DNA from 2 places in the Paracoccus sp. TOH genome. Region 2 is predicted to be linked to the other one. Evidence: riboswitches for the same ligand, from Rfam matches in the RefSeq annotation. Region 2 holds a riboswitch; the other holds the start of a gene.
What was found. Region 2 has a riboswitch for thiamine pyrophosphate ahead of NBE95_RS09315 (TenA family protein). Riboswitches for the same ligand answer to the same signal wherever they lie in the genome.
Positions count from the first base shown of each region.

Region 1: linked by a shared signal. The riboswitch ahead of NBE95_RS13960 (phosphomethylpyrimidine synthase ThiC) and the one ahead of NBE95_RS09315 (TenA family protein) in region 2 are both predicted to bind thiamine pyrophosphate.

Region 1 covers NZ_CP098361.1:674,092-678,918, reverse strand. The annotation lists gene NBE95_RS13970 (cation transporter) at 1-622, opposite strand, end outside; partial or broken gene NBE95_RS13965 (transposase) at 959-1,426, shown strand; partial or broken gene NBE95_RS13960 (phosphomethylpyrimidine synthase ThiC) at 1,623-2,282, opposite strand; TPP riboswitch at 2,363-2,482, opposite strand; gene NBE95_RS13955 (LysR family transcriptional regulator) at 3,299-4,249, opposite strand; gene NBE95_RS13950 (phosphonate dehydrogenase) at 4,227-4,827, opposite strand, start outside.
Region 2 covers NZ_CP098360.1:1,871,355-1,876,181, forward strand. The annotation lists gene NBE95_RS09290 (homoserine dehydrogenase) at 1-251, shown strand, start outside; gene NBE95_RS09295 (GntR family transcriptional regulator) at 324-968, opposite strand; gene NBE95_RS09300 (SprT family zinc-dependent metalloprotease) at 1,015-1,710, opposite strand; gene NBE95_RS09305 (FYDLN acid domain-containing protein) at 1,848-2,171, shown strand; gene NBE95_RS09310 (NUDIX hydrolase) at 2,383-2,715, shown strand; gene NBE95_RS09315 (TenA family protein) at 2,719-3,360, opposite strand; TPP riboswitch at 3,439-3,554, opposite strand; gene NBE95_RS09320 (AI-2E family transporter) at 3,736-4,827, shown strand, end outside.

The DNA.
Region 1 (4,827 bases), on a different replicon from region 2:
CCGACCGCGCATCCTTGGTGGCCTCAAACGCTTCCCACGCAACGTAGGGCACGATCAGAAGCGCCGCGACCGGGTCGGCCCACCACCAGCCCATCCATTGCGTCAGACCGATCCCGGCCAACACCACGATTGTCTGATACTGGCAGATCATGGTGTCCTTGGCATCGTACTTCAGGGCGGGCGCATCGAGCCGTTTGCCATAGCGATACTTGCCCCAGGCGAGGAACGGGTTGACCACGAGCGAAGCACCCAGAATCGCGATACCCCACCAGTTGAAGCCCGGCGCCTTCTGCGAAATGAAGGCGGAGACCGCCTCGTAGAGGATCGCCGCGACGACGATCCAGAAGGCACAGGCAACCACGTAGAGCGCGACCTTCTTGCGGTGCAGGACCGTGCGCTTGCCGGCACCGTCCTTCTCCCCCTTCAAGCGCCAGATCAGCGTCGCGGCTGAGGTGGCTTCGACCGTGCTGTCGAGACCCCAGCTTACCAGTGCCGCGCTGCCGGTCAGAAGTCCCACGGTGACGGATACGACGACCTCGATGATGTTGTAGACGAGGCTGGCGATCTCGACGCGGATGCCGCGCGTCAGATTGGCCTGCCGGTTATCTTTCTGACTACTCATAAGGGGTCGTTTGCGGGAGAGTGTGGAATCCTACGCTAAGCTGACTGCGGCCGTTCGCGCGGGGTGCAGCGAATGACCGGTTTGAGCCCAATTGACCGCGTTGATGTCGGGTGAGTTCGCCGTTTCAGCATGTGCTTGCCCGTCGCGATCGGCCCTGACCTGCCGTTCAGTCCCTTGCCGATCGCCGCGGTGCAGCTTCACTAGACCGGCCATTCGTCCATCGCGCAGCATCATCGGAGGATGAAGGTCGGCAGGGCGGAGATGGTGTTGAAAAACTCCGCTTGAGCGACGTCACTGGTGCTGATTCAATTCTCCTGAAGCATGGGAGAACTGGCGATGATGGGGCCGAGGCAGGTTTCGCAGGGCGCGCTGTTCTACGAGTTCACGATAGAAGACCATGTCCCGGCGGACCATCTGCTCAGGGGCATTGACCGCTTCGTTGATCTCGGAGACATGCGCCGTCATCTCGCCCCATTCTACAGCACGACTGGCCGCCCCTCGGTCGATCCGGAGCTGATGATACGGATGCTCATCGTGGGCTATGCCTTTGGCATTCGGTCGGAACGGCGTCTCTGTGAGGAAGTCCATCTCAACCTGGCATATCGATGGTTTTGCCGGCTCGATCTGACCGACGCGGTGCCCGACCACTCGACCTTCTCGAAGAACCGGCATGGCCGGTTCCGAGAGAGCGATCTGTTCCGGCGGCTCTTCGAGGCAGTGCTGGCGCGGTGCATCGTCGAGGGGCTCGTGGGCGGTGAGAGCTTTGGGGCGGACGCTTCGCTGATCAAGGCGGATGCCAGCCGCTACACCAAGGCCGAATACTCGCAATGGTCAGCGGAAGATGACGCCAGGAGAGTGTCAGATCTTCTGTGTATGAGCGATCCGGTCCATGCTTCTTCGAAAGGAAGCATGCATGACGATTTCCAAGGAACTGCTGGACGAACTGCTGAAGGGCGTGGAGCGCCCTGAGGACCTGCTCGGCGAGGCCGGGCTGATGAAAGGTTACCGCCGAATTGCCGATATTGGCGTTGATCTTGACCAGGAAATTGCGACCGATGATCATCGGCTCGGCTTCGGGATGGTTGATATTGGCCGGGATTACCGCCCGTCCGCGCGCCACCTCGTCGCGCACGAATTCGGGGGTGACGAAATCAGGGATGGCGGCGCCGAGGTTTTCGCCGTCGCGCACCATCATTTCTCGAATCGCGGTGCGGCCTAAATTCTCGCGGATCGCGACAAACTCCATTTCAGGTGTGACAATGCCCGCGCGGGCATAGGCAAGCTGGGTGACCGCTTTCCCGTTCCGCGCCCGCAAGGGGCGGTGGCGGATGGGAAACTCGGGTGTTAGCCGGTCGCCTGAGGCAAAACCGTTGTCCTCGGGCTTCACATGCCGCCCCTCGTAGGACTCCACGTCCCCACGCCTCATCGTCCAACCTTCCCTCAGGCGCGGAAGGCCGCGTTCGATCGCGATTTCGGCGGCCGGATCGGTATAGGGACCCGAGGAGTCATAGACCGTCACCGGCGGCTCGCCCGCGCTTGGATGCAAGGCGATCTCGCGCATGGGCACACGGATGTCGGGGTGCAGCACGCCCGGCCTGAACACCTTGACAGAGGCGGGCAGTGGTCCGGTGGTGACCGTCAAGGTTTCTTTAGATGTCATGTCGAGGCTCCTCGCGTCGCAGCATTGGAGACCCAGCACCGACGGGAAGGAATAGAATGCCCCACTGGTCGCATGCGACCGGCAAGGCATCCGCACCGTCCCTACGCCAGCATGAACTGGATCAGGTTCGTAGGGTCACTGCGCTGCCTTGCGGCCCAGCAGTATCTCAGCCCCTTGTCGGGACACCCCTGGTGAGGACGTAAGGATGCGCAGCGGTGCCTCTATTGTCAATCGTCCTGACCAAGCCGACGCTTTGATAATCCAAACAGTTAAAGTTCCCGGTGTCGTGCCATCCTGAAACCTGCAACAGCCCCTATGAGGGTTGGCCACTTGGTATCGTACATGTCAACAATACCGCGTCGTGGCGGGTGGAGGGACTGACTGCTTCGCCCGCTAACCAGCCGTCGCTTTACGGCTGGTCAAATCACACGACGCTAGTGTTTTACGTTGACAGGTCGAACCGTTGTCAAGGAACGATCGCTTGCGCGGCCCGAACCTTCCCACAGGATCTTGCTCACTGTCCTTCGCGCCATGATGCGCGTCCAGCTCGCGCGACCTGATGCACGGGTGCCGTGCTTGGATAGCTGCGGGCCATGAAGATCGAGGGCAAGCCGCGCGTGCGGCGCGGCTCCGGTTGATCCGAAGGTCAGGCCGGGGGATCGACGCGGCCGAGGGCCGCGCTCACCCCCGCCCTGCGGTTTATCCTTTTCGTTTTTCCGCCCAACAGACCTGCCCGAGCCGGTCAATCGGCAAGCGCCGCGCCCGTGGCGCGTCGGCTCCTGCGGGGGCCGTGTCCTCGCTGCGCTGCGGGCCGCACCACCCCCCGCCTCCGCCCGATTGACAGTCTCTGTAGATTCGCAAGATGATTTGCCGCGCCACGGTGCATGAACTTCGAAAAGCACCGACAACGTGTCAGGCATTCTTGCTTCATCTGCCACGCAATCTTGCCGCTACAAGGTCGCGGCCGCTGTTCGGCTGCGGTTCATACATCTCTTTCGAGGCCCCATGTCTGTCTTTCAGTTAGCTGCTTCGGCTGGTCGTGCAGCCTGCTGACATAGAACAGGCACCGTCTTGGCATTGAGGAGGATGCTAAGCGTCTCGGCTTCCGGGGAACCGTCCTCCATCTTTACAGGATGGACGGCCAAAATTGGCTTCTCCAAATCTACGCCCTTGATAGAAACTTCACAAAGTTGACCCGAAGCCAGTTCATCGAGAACCGTGCTTTTCATCACCAACGATACGCCTAGTCCCGCTCTGACCGCACGCTTCACCCCTTCAGTGCTTCCGGTTGTGTGGCTGATCGATAGCTGATCTGCTTTTTGACCGAAGGCACGGCGGAGAATAGTGCCCGTCCCGGTTCCACGCTCGCCTCCGATCAGCGACTCCGTGAAAAGTTCAGACGAGTATATCGAACCCTTGCTTGCCCACCGGTGATCCGGGGAAACAATCAAAATGAGCTTCTCGGTGCGCCACAGGCTGGCCTCGTATCCATTCCGGCCGTCCCACCACTCCATGAAAGCAAGATCAACTTCCTTTCTCTGGAGTTTTTCTAAGATCTCCAGGTTGGAGGCGATTACCAAGTTGGCAGAGCGCCCTTTGGCACCATGCAGGCGCTTCAGATGCTCCGGCATGAGGTAGATACCGATGTTGCTGCTCGCACCCAGTTGAATTTGTTCCATGTGCAAGCGGTCAAAGGCACGTGCAGAAACCGTCAGCAGGCTCTTGGCAAATGGCAAGAATATGGCTCCGTGCCGCGTCGGAACACAGCGATCGTTCCCTCTATCTACCAGTTGCACCCCTAGGATATCCTCAAGGCGCCTGACGCTGTTCGAAACCGTAGGCTGCGAGATTTGCAGCCGTCGCGATGCCGCACGAAAATTTCCCGTCTCGATGACTTCAACGAAGGCAGCGACATGAGACAGATGATACATGCAGGATACCTTGTTAGAGAACAGACGCGGGCTCATTGATAGCGGCTCGCGGTCTGCGGCCTTCAAGAAGATCAATGATGTTGTCAGCCGCCTCATGCTCGATCGCAAGGCGAGTCTTGGTAACCGCCGAGCCGATATGGGGTGTCAGCAAGGTGTCCGTGCGACGCTGCACCAAGCCAGGATGGACAGCTTCAGGTCGATCCGGCCGCGCCCAGTCCTCCATCTCGTAGACATCTGCGGCGTAACCCGCCAGATGTCCCGCCTCCAGCGCAGCCACCACGGCCCCTTCGTCCACAACGCTCCCACGTGATGGATTGATCAGAAGCGTCCCCTTCCGCATCTTCGCAACTTCCAGTGCGCCGAGCAGATGCTGCGTGTCGTTGGCGAGCGGAAGGGCACACACTACGAAATCCGAAGTGGAAAGAAGCCGTTCGAAATCCGTGAACGTAACCTTGAGCCTTTCTTCATCATCAGAACCGAGCTCGCGCCTGTCCCAATAGCTCGCTTGCGTTCCAAAGCCCGTGAGCCGTTCAGCAATGGACTTGCCGATCGCTCCCATGCCTAAGATGCCAACCGCTGCGCCCTTCAGGCCCACGCCGTAGAAACGCGGTCTC
Region 2 (4,827 bases):
CCTATTACATCCGCCTGCAGCTGACCGACAAGCCCGGCGCGCTGGCCAAGGTGGCCTCGGTGCTGGGCGACAGCGGCATCTCGATCGACCGGATGCGGCAATACGGCCATTCCCGGACCGAGGGCGTGGCGCCGGTGCTGATCGTCACCCACAAGACCACGCCCGAGGCCATCGACCATGCCATCGAGGCCCTGCCCCGCACCGGCGTCATCGCCGGCGAGCCGGTCGAGCTGCGGATCGAGGAGGTCTGAACCGGGCCGCGGCGGCGCCCTGCCGCGCGGCCGGGTTCGGGTATTTTTGCAACGAAGATGCCGGGGGCCGGTTCAGGCGCTGCCCAGGTGGCGCAGGCCATGGGTCACGTCGGCCCGGACCGCCAGGCGCAGCCCCGGCTCGTCCCCGGCGCGCAGCGAGGCCAGGATCATCCGGTGATGGCGCGGCGGCTCGTTGCGCTTGACCCGGCCGTAGAGCGCCCGCATGGTCGGGCCGAGCTGCAGCCAGACCGTCTCGACGATGGCCAGCATCGCCGGCGCCTGGGCGCGCAGGTAGAGCAGCCGGTGGAATTCCAGATTGGTGCGGATATAGCCCACGGCGTCGTGGCTTTCGGCCGCCTCGCCGATGGCGGCGTTGATCACCGCCATGCGCTCGATCAGCGCCTGGTGGGCGCGCGGCAGGGCGCGGGCGGCCAGTTCCGGCTCGATCAGCCCGCGCAGGGCGGCCAGTTCCTCGATGCGCTCGATGGAGAGCTCCGGCGTGGTGATCCGCCCCGAGGAGGAGAGCGACAGCGCGCCTTCGGCCACCAGCCGCCGCACCGCCTCGCGCGCCGGGGTCATCGAGACGCGATGCTCGGCGGCGATGCCGCGCAGGGTCAGCGGCAGGCCGGGCGGCAATTCGCCCAGCATGATGCGCTGGCGCAGGTTGCGGTAAAGCCGCTCATGGGCCGAGGTTTCCGAGGAACGCGAAGCAGTCATGCGCCATGCTGTGATCACAAAACCGGCGGCCGTCAAGCCCTGCCCGTCAAAGGCGGAAGCGCCAGGCCAGCAGCTCGTGGCCATGCGCGCGCAGCCAGGCGCGATGGCGGTCGTAATCCGGCATCAGCCGCCCGGTCGCGGCCCAGAAGGCCGGCGAATGGTCCATATGCGCCAGATGCGCCACCTCATGCGCGGCGACGTAATCGAGCACCTCGGGCGGCGCCATGGCGAGGCGCCAGGAGAACATCAGCCGCCCGTCATGGGTGCAGCTGCCCCAGCGCGAGCGGGTGTCGCGCAGCGCCAGCGCCCGGAAGCCGCGCCCCAGCGCCGCCGCATGGCGGTCGCAGGCCGCGACCAGCCGGGCCTGGGCCAGGTGCTTCAGCCAGGCCTCGACCACCACGCCGGCCGGCCGGCCGAGCGGCACCAGCAGCGCCTCCTCGGTCAGCGCGACGCGCCGGGTCTCGGCCGGGGTGATGCGGCGCAGCCGACCCTCGACCGGCAGCAGCGCTCCGTGCTCGGCCCGCTGCAGCGCCGGCATCCCGGCCCGGGTGCGGCGCAGCCATTCCGCCCGCGACTCGGCAAAGGCGCGGCCGTCGGAAAGGCTGGTGCGGCTGGGCAGGGTCAGCACCACCTCGCCGCCCGCCCGCGCCACGCGCAGCGTCATGCGCCGCGCCCGGGCCGAGCGCCGCAGCGTCACCGGGATGTCGCCTCCGACCAGAATCCTGTCCATCTTGTCCCGCATCTTGCGACGGCCTGCCTGTTGCTCCATCTTTCCCCTGCACCGCCACCCGCCCGCAAGGGGAAAAGGCTTTGACAGCCCCGCCCGGCTATGGCAGGGGACAGCGGATTTACCTGAACGCGGCAGAAAAAGAGAATACCATGCCCAAAGAGGAATGGGGCACGAAACGCCTTTGCCCCCATTGCGCCACACGCTTCTACGACTTGAGAAACGACCCGATGACCTGCCCGGCCTGCGGCGCGGAATTCACCGTGGAAAGCCTGACCAACGGCCGGTCGCGCTCGCTGATCTCGGAAAAGACCGCGGCGCGGAACGAGGATCAGAACGAACTGGTCGATGACGACGATCTGGACGATGACGCCGATACCGGCGATCTGGACGATGATCTGCTGGACGATGACGACGATGACGGCGACGTGTCGCTGGACGATATCGCCGACGTGCCGGACAGCGACGAGGAATAATCCTCGTCAATGCGACAGCGGCCCCGGACGGCACCCGCCGGACCGGGGCTTTTCCTTGGCTCGGGGGCGCCATGCGGATCATCGACAGGCAGGCCATGCGCGCCATCCTGCTGACGCCCGATGACCGGGTGCTGCTGATGCGGGTGGATTAGGCAGCGGCGACTGGTGGATCACCCCCGGCGGCGGCACCGAGCCGGGCGAGACCCCCGAGGTGACCTTGCGCCGCGAGCTGATGGAGGAGTTGGGCTTCGCCCTGCCCGCCCCCGGCCCGCTGGTCTGGCGCCGCCGGGTGACGATGACGCTGGGCCAGCGCCGCTGGCGGCAGTCCGAGGATTACTTCCTGATCGAGACCGCCGCCTTTCGCCCCGCCGTCCAGGCCGCGCCCGAGGCCGGCAGGATCCGCGAGTTCCGCTGGTGGCGCCTGCCCGAGCTGCGCCACAGCGCCGAGCGCATCGCGCCGACGGCGCTGCGGCGCATCGTGCTGGACTATCGGGAAAACGGGCCGCCGGCTGGCCCGCTTCCGGTCGAGATCGTCGGGGATTGACGGCTAGGGCTGATAGGCCGCGTCGAAGAACTCCACCTCCAGCCGCACCGCGCGGCGGAAGAAATCGCGGGCCTGCCCGGCCGCGGCGGGGCCGGTGCGATCCAGTTCGGCCTGCAGGAAAGCGACGAAATCCCGGAAGAAGGGATTATCGTGCAGGGTGATCCATTCGGCATGGACGAAGTTTTCGGGCAGCGGCTGCGGCGCCCGGCGCGCCCAGTCGAGATAGAGCCCCTCGGCCACCGCCAGCACCGCCAGCACGGCGGGATAGGCGCGCGTCGCCGCCGCCTCGCGCATCAGCGCCTGGAAACCGGCGGTGGGCGGCTTGTCGGGAATGGCGGCCCGCTGCGTCTCGCTGACGCCGAGCGCCGCGAAGGCGCGCAGGAAATAGTCGTTCTCCTCGCCCGAGACCATGCCGGCGAAGCGGCCGAAGCGCAGCCGCGATTCGAAACGGTCGGCCGAGGCGATGGCCGCACCCAGAAGCGTCAGGAAAGCGTCGAGGAAACGGTGGTCCTGAACCAGATAAGCCGCCATCGTCGCATCGGCGATGCTGCCGTCGCACAGGTCGGTCACGAAGCGGTGGCCGGTGGCCGCCGTCCAGTCGGCGGCGCATTCGCGGCGCAGGATTTCAGAGAAACGTTCGGACATGCTGTCCTCCTGTCATGGGGCGAGACCGGCTTTCCGTCATGGCCTCGCGGGTGAGGCCGGCCAGGGAGAGGCATGGGGCAGACAGGTCCATACCATCCCTTCGCCGGCATGATCCGGATCAGGTTCTAAGGGTCACCGCGCCGCTTGTGCCTGCAGTCTCTCAGCCCCTTGCCGGGACTCCCCTTGGTCGGGCGCGACCCTAGCCGCGCCGGCCGGCGCTGTCACGCCCCTGACATGCCCGTGGTCCACAGGATCGTGAGCGCGCCTTGCCGCGTCCGCCCGCCTTGCGCCGGCATTCCGGCTTGCAGCGGCGGGCGATCTGTTATCTCGTTGCAGCATGACGCGCCGGCCGGCGCCGAACCAGGACCGGAGACAATGACCACAGGCGATATGCCGGACCGACAACGCAGGACCGAATTCGCAGAGCAGCAGACGCAGCGCGGCGAACATGCCAGGCAGACCGGGTTGCGGCTGCATCGCCCGCCCCTGGTGACCAATATCTCGGCCGCGCGCTGGCTGCTGCTGGCCATCGTCGCGGCCTCGATCTATTTCTTCCACGGCTTTCTGGTGCCGGTGCTGGCGGCGATGGTGATCGCGCTGGCCAGTTGGCCGCTGCGCAACCGCGCCGCCTTCCGGTTGAACCTGGGCCGCACCGGAGCCGCGGCGCTGCTGGTGCTGGTGCTGGTCTGTTTCCTGGTGGTGCCGCTGACCCTGGCGCTGGTCTATGCCTTCCGCGAATTGCGGGACTGGATCAACTGGGCGATCCTGGTCAACAGCGCCGGGGCGCCCACGCCGGCCTGGATGGTCGATCTGCCGCAGATCGGCGACTGGCTGAACGAGAACTGGCAGACCTATATCGGCCGGCCCGGCGGGATCAGCGAGATCGTGCAACTGGTCAGCGGCTCGAATATCGGCGCGATCTATCGCGGCGCGGTGACGGCGGGCTCGCTGGCCTTCCACTTGGCGCTGACGCTGCTGTTCATGCTGATCACGCTGTTCGTGCTTTACCGCGACGGCGACCGGATCGTCGCGCAGGTGGACCGCGTCGGCCGACGCATCCTGCCGGACCGCTGGAGCCGGCTGTCGCGGGTGGTTCCGGCCACCATCAGCTCGACCGTGACCGGCATGACGCTGATCGCCATCGGCGAGGGGGTGGTGCTGGGTCTGGCCTATTGGCTGGCCGGCGTGCCCTCGCCGGTGACCTTCGGGGTCATCACCGGCTTCATGGCGCTGATCCCCGGCGGTGCGCCGCTCAGCTTCACGCTGGTCTCGATCTACCTGGCCGCCAGCGGCTCGCCGGTCGAGGGCGCGGCGCTGTTCATCTGGGGCACCTGCGAGCTGTTCGTCGTCGACAAGACCATCCGTCCGGTTCTGGTCGGCGGGCCGGTGAAACTGCCCTTCCTGCCGACCTTCTTCGGGCTGATCGGCGGGGTGAAGACCTTGGGCATCGTCGGCCTGTTCGTCGGA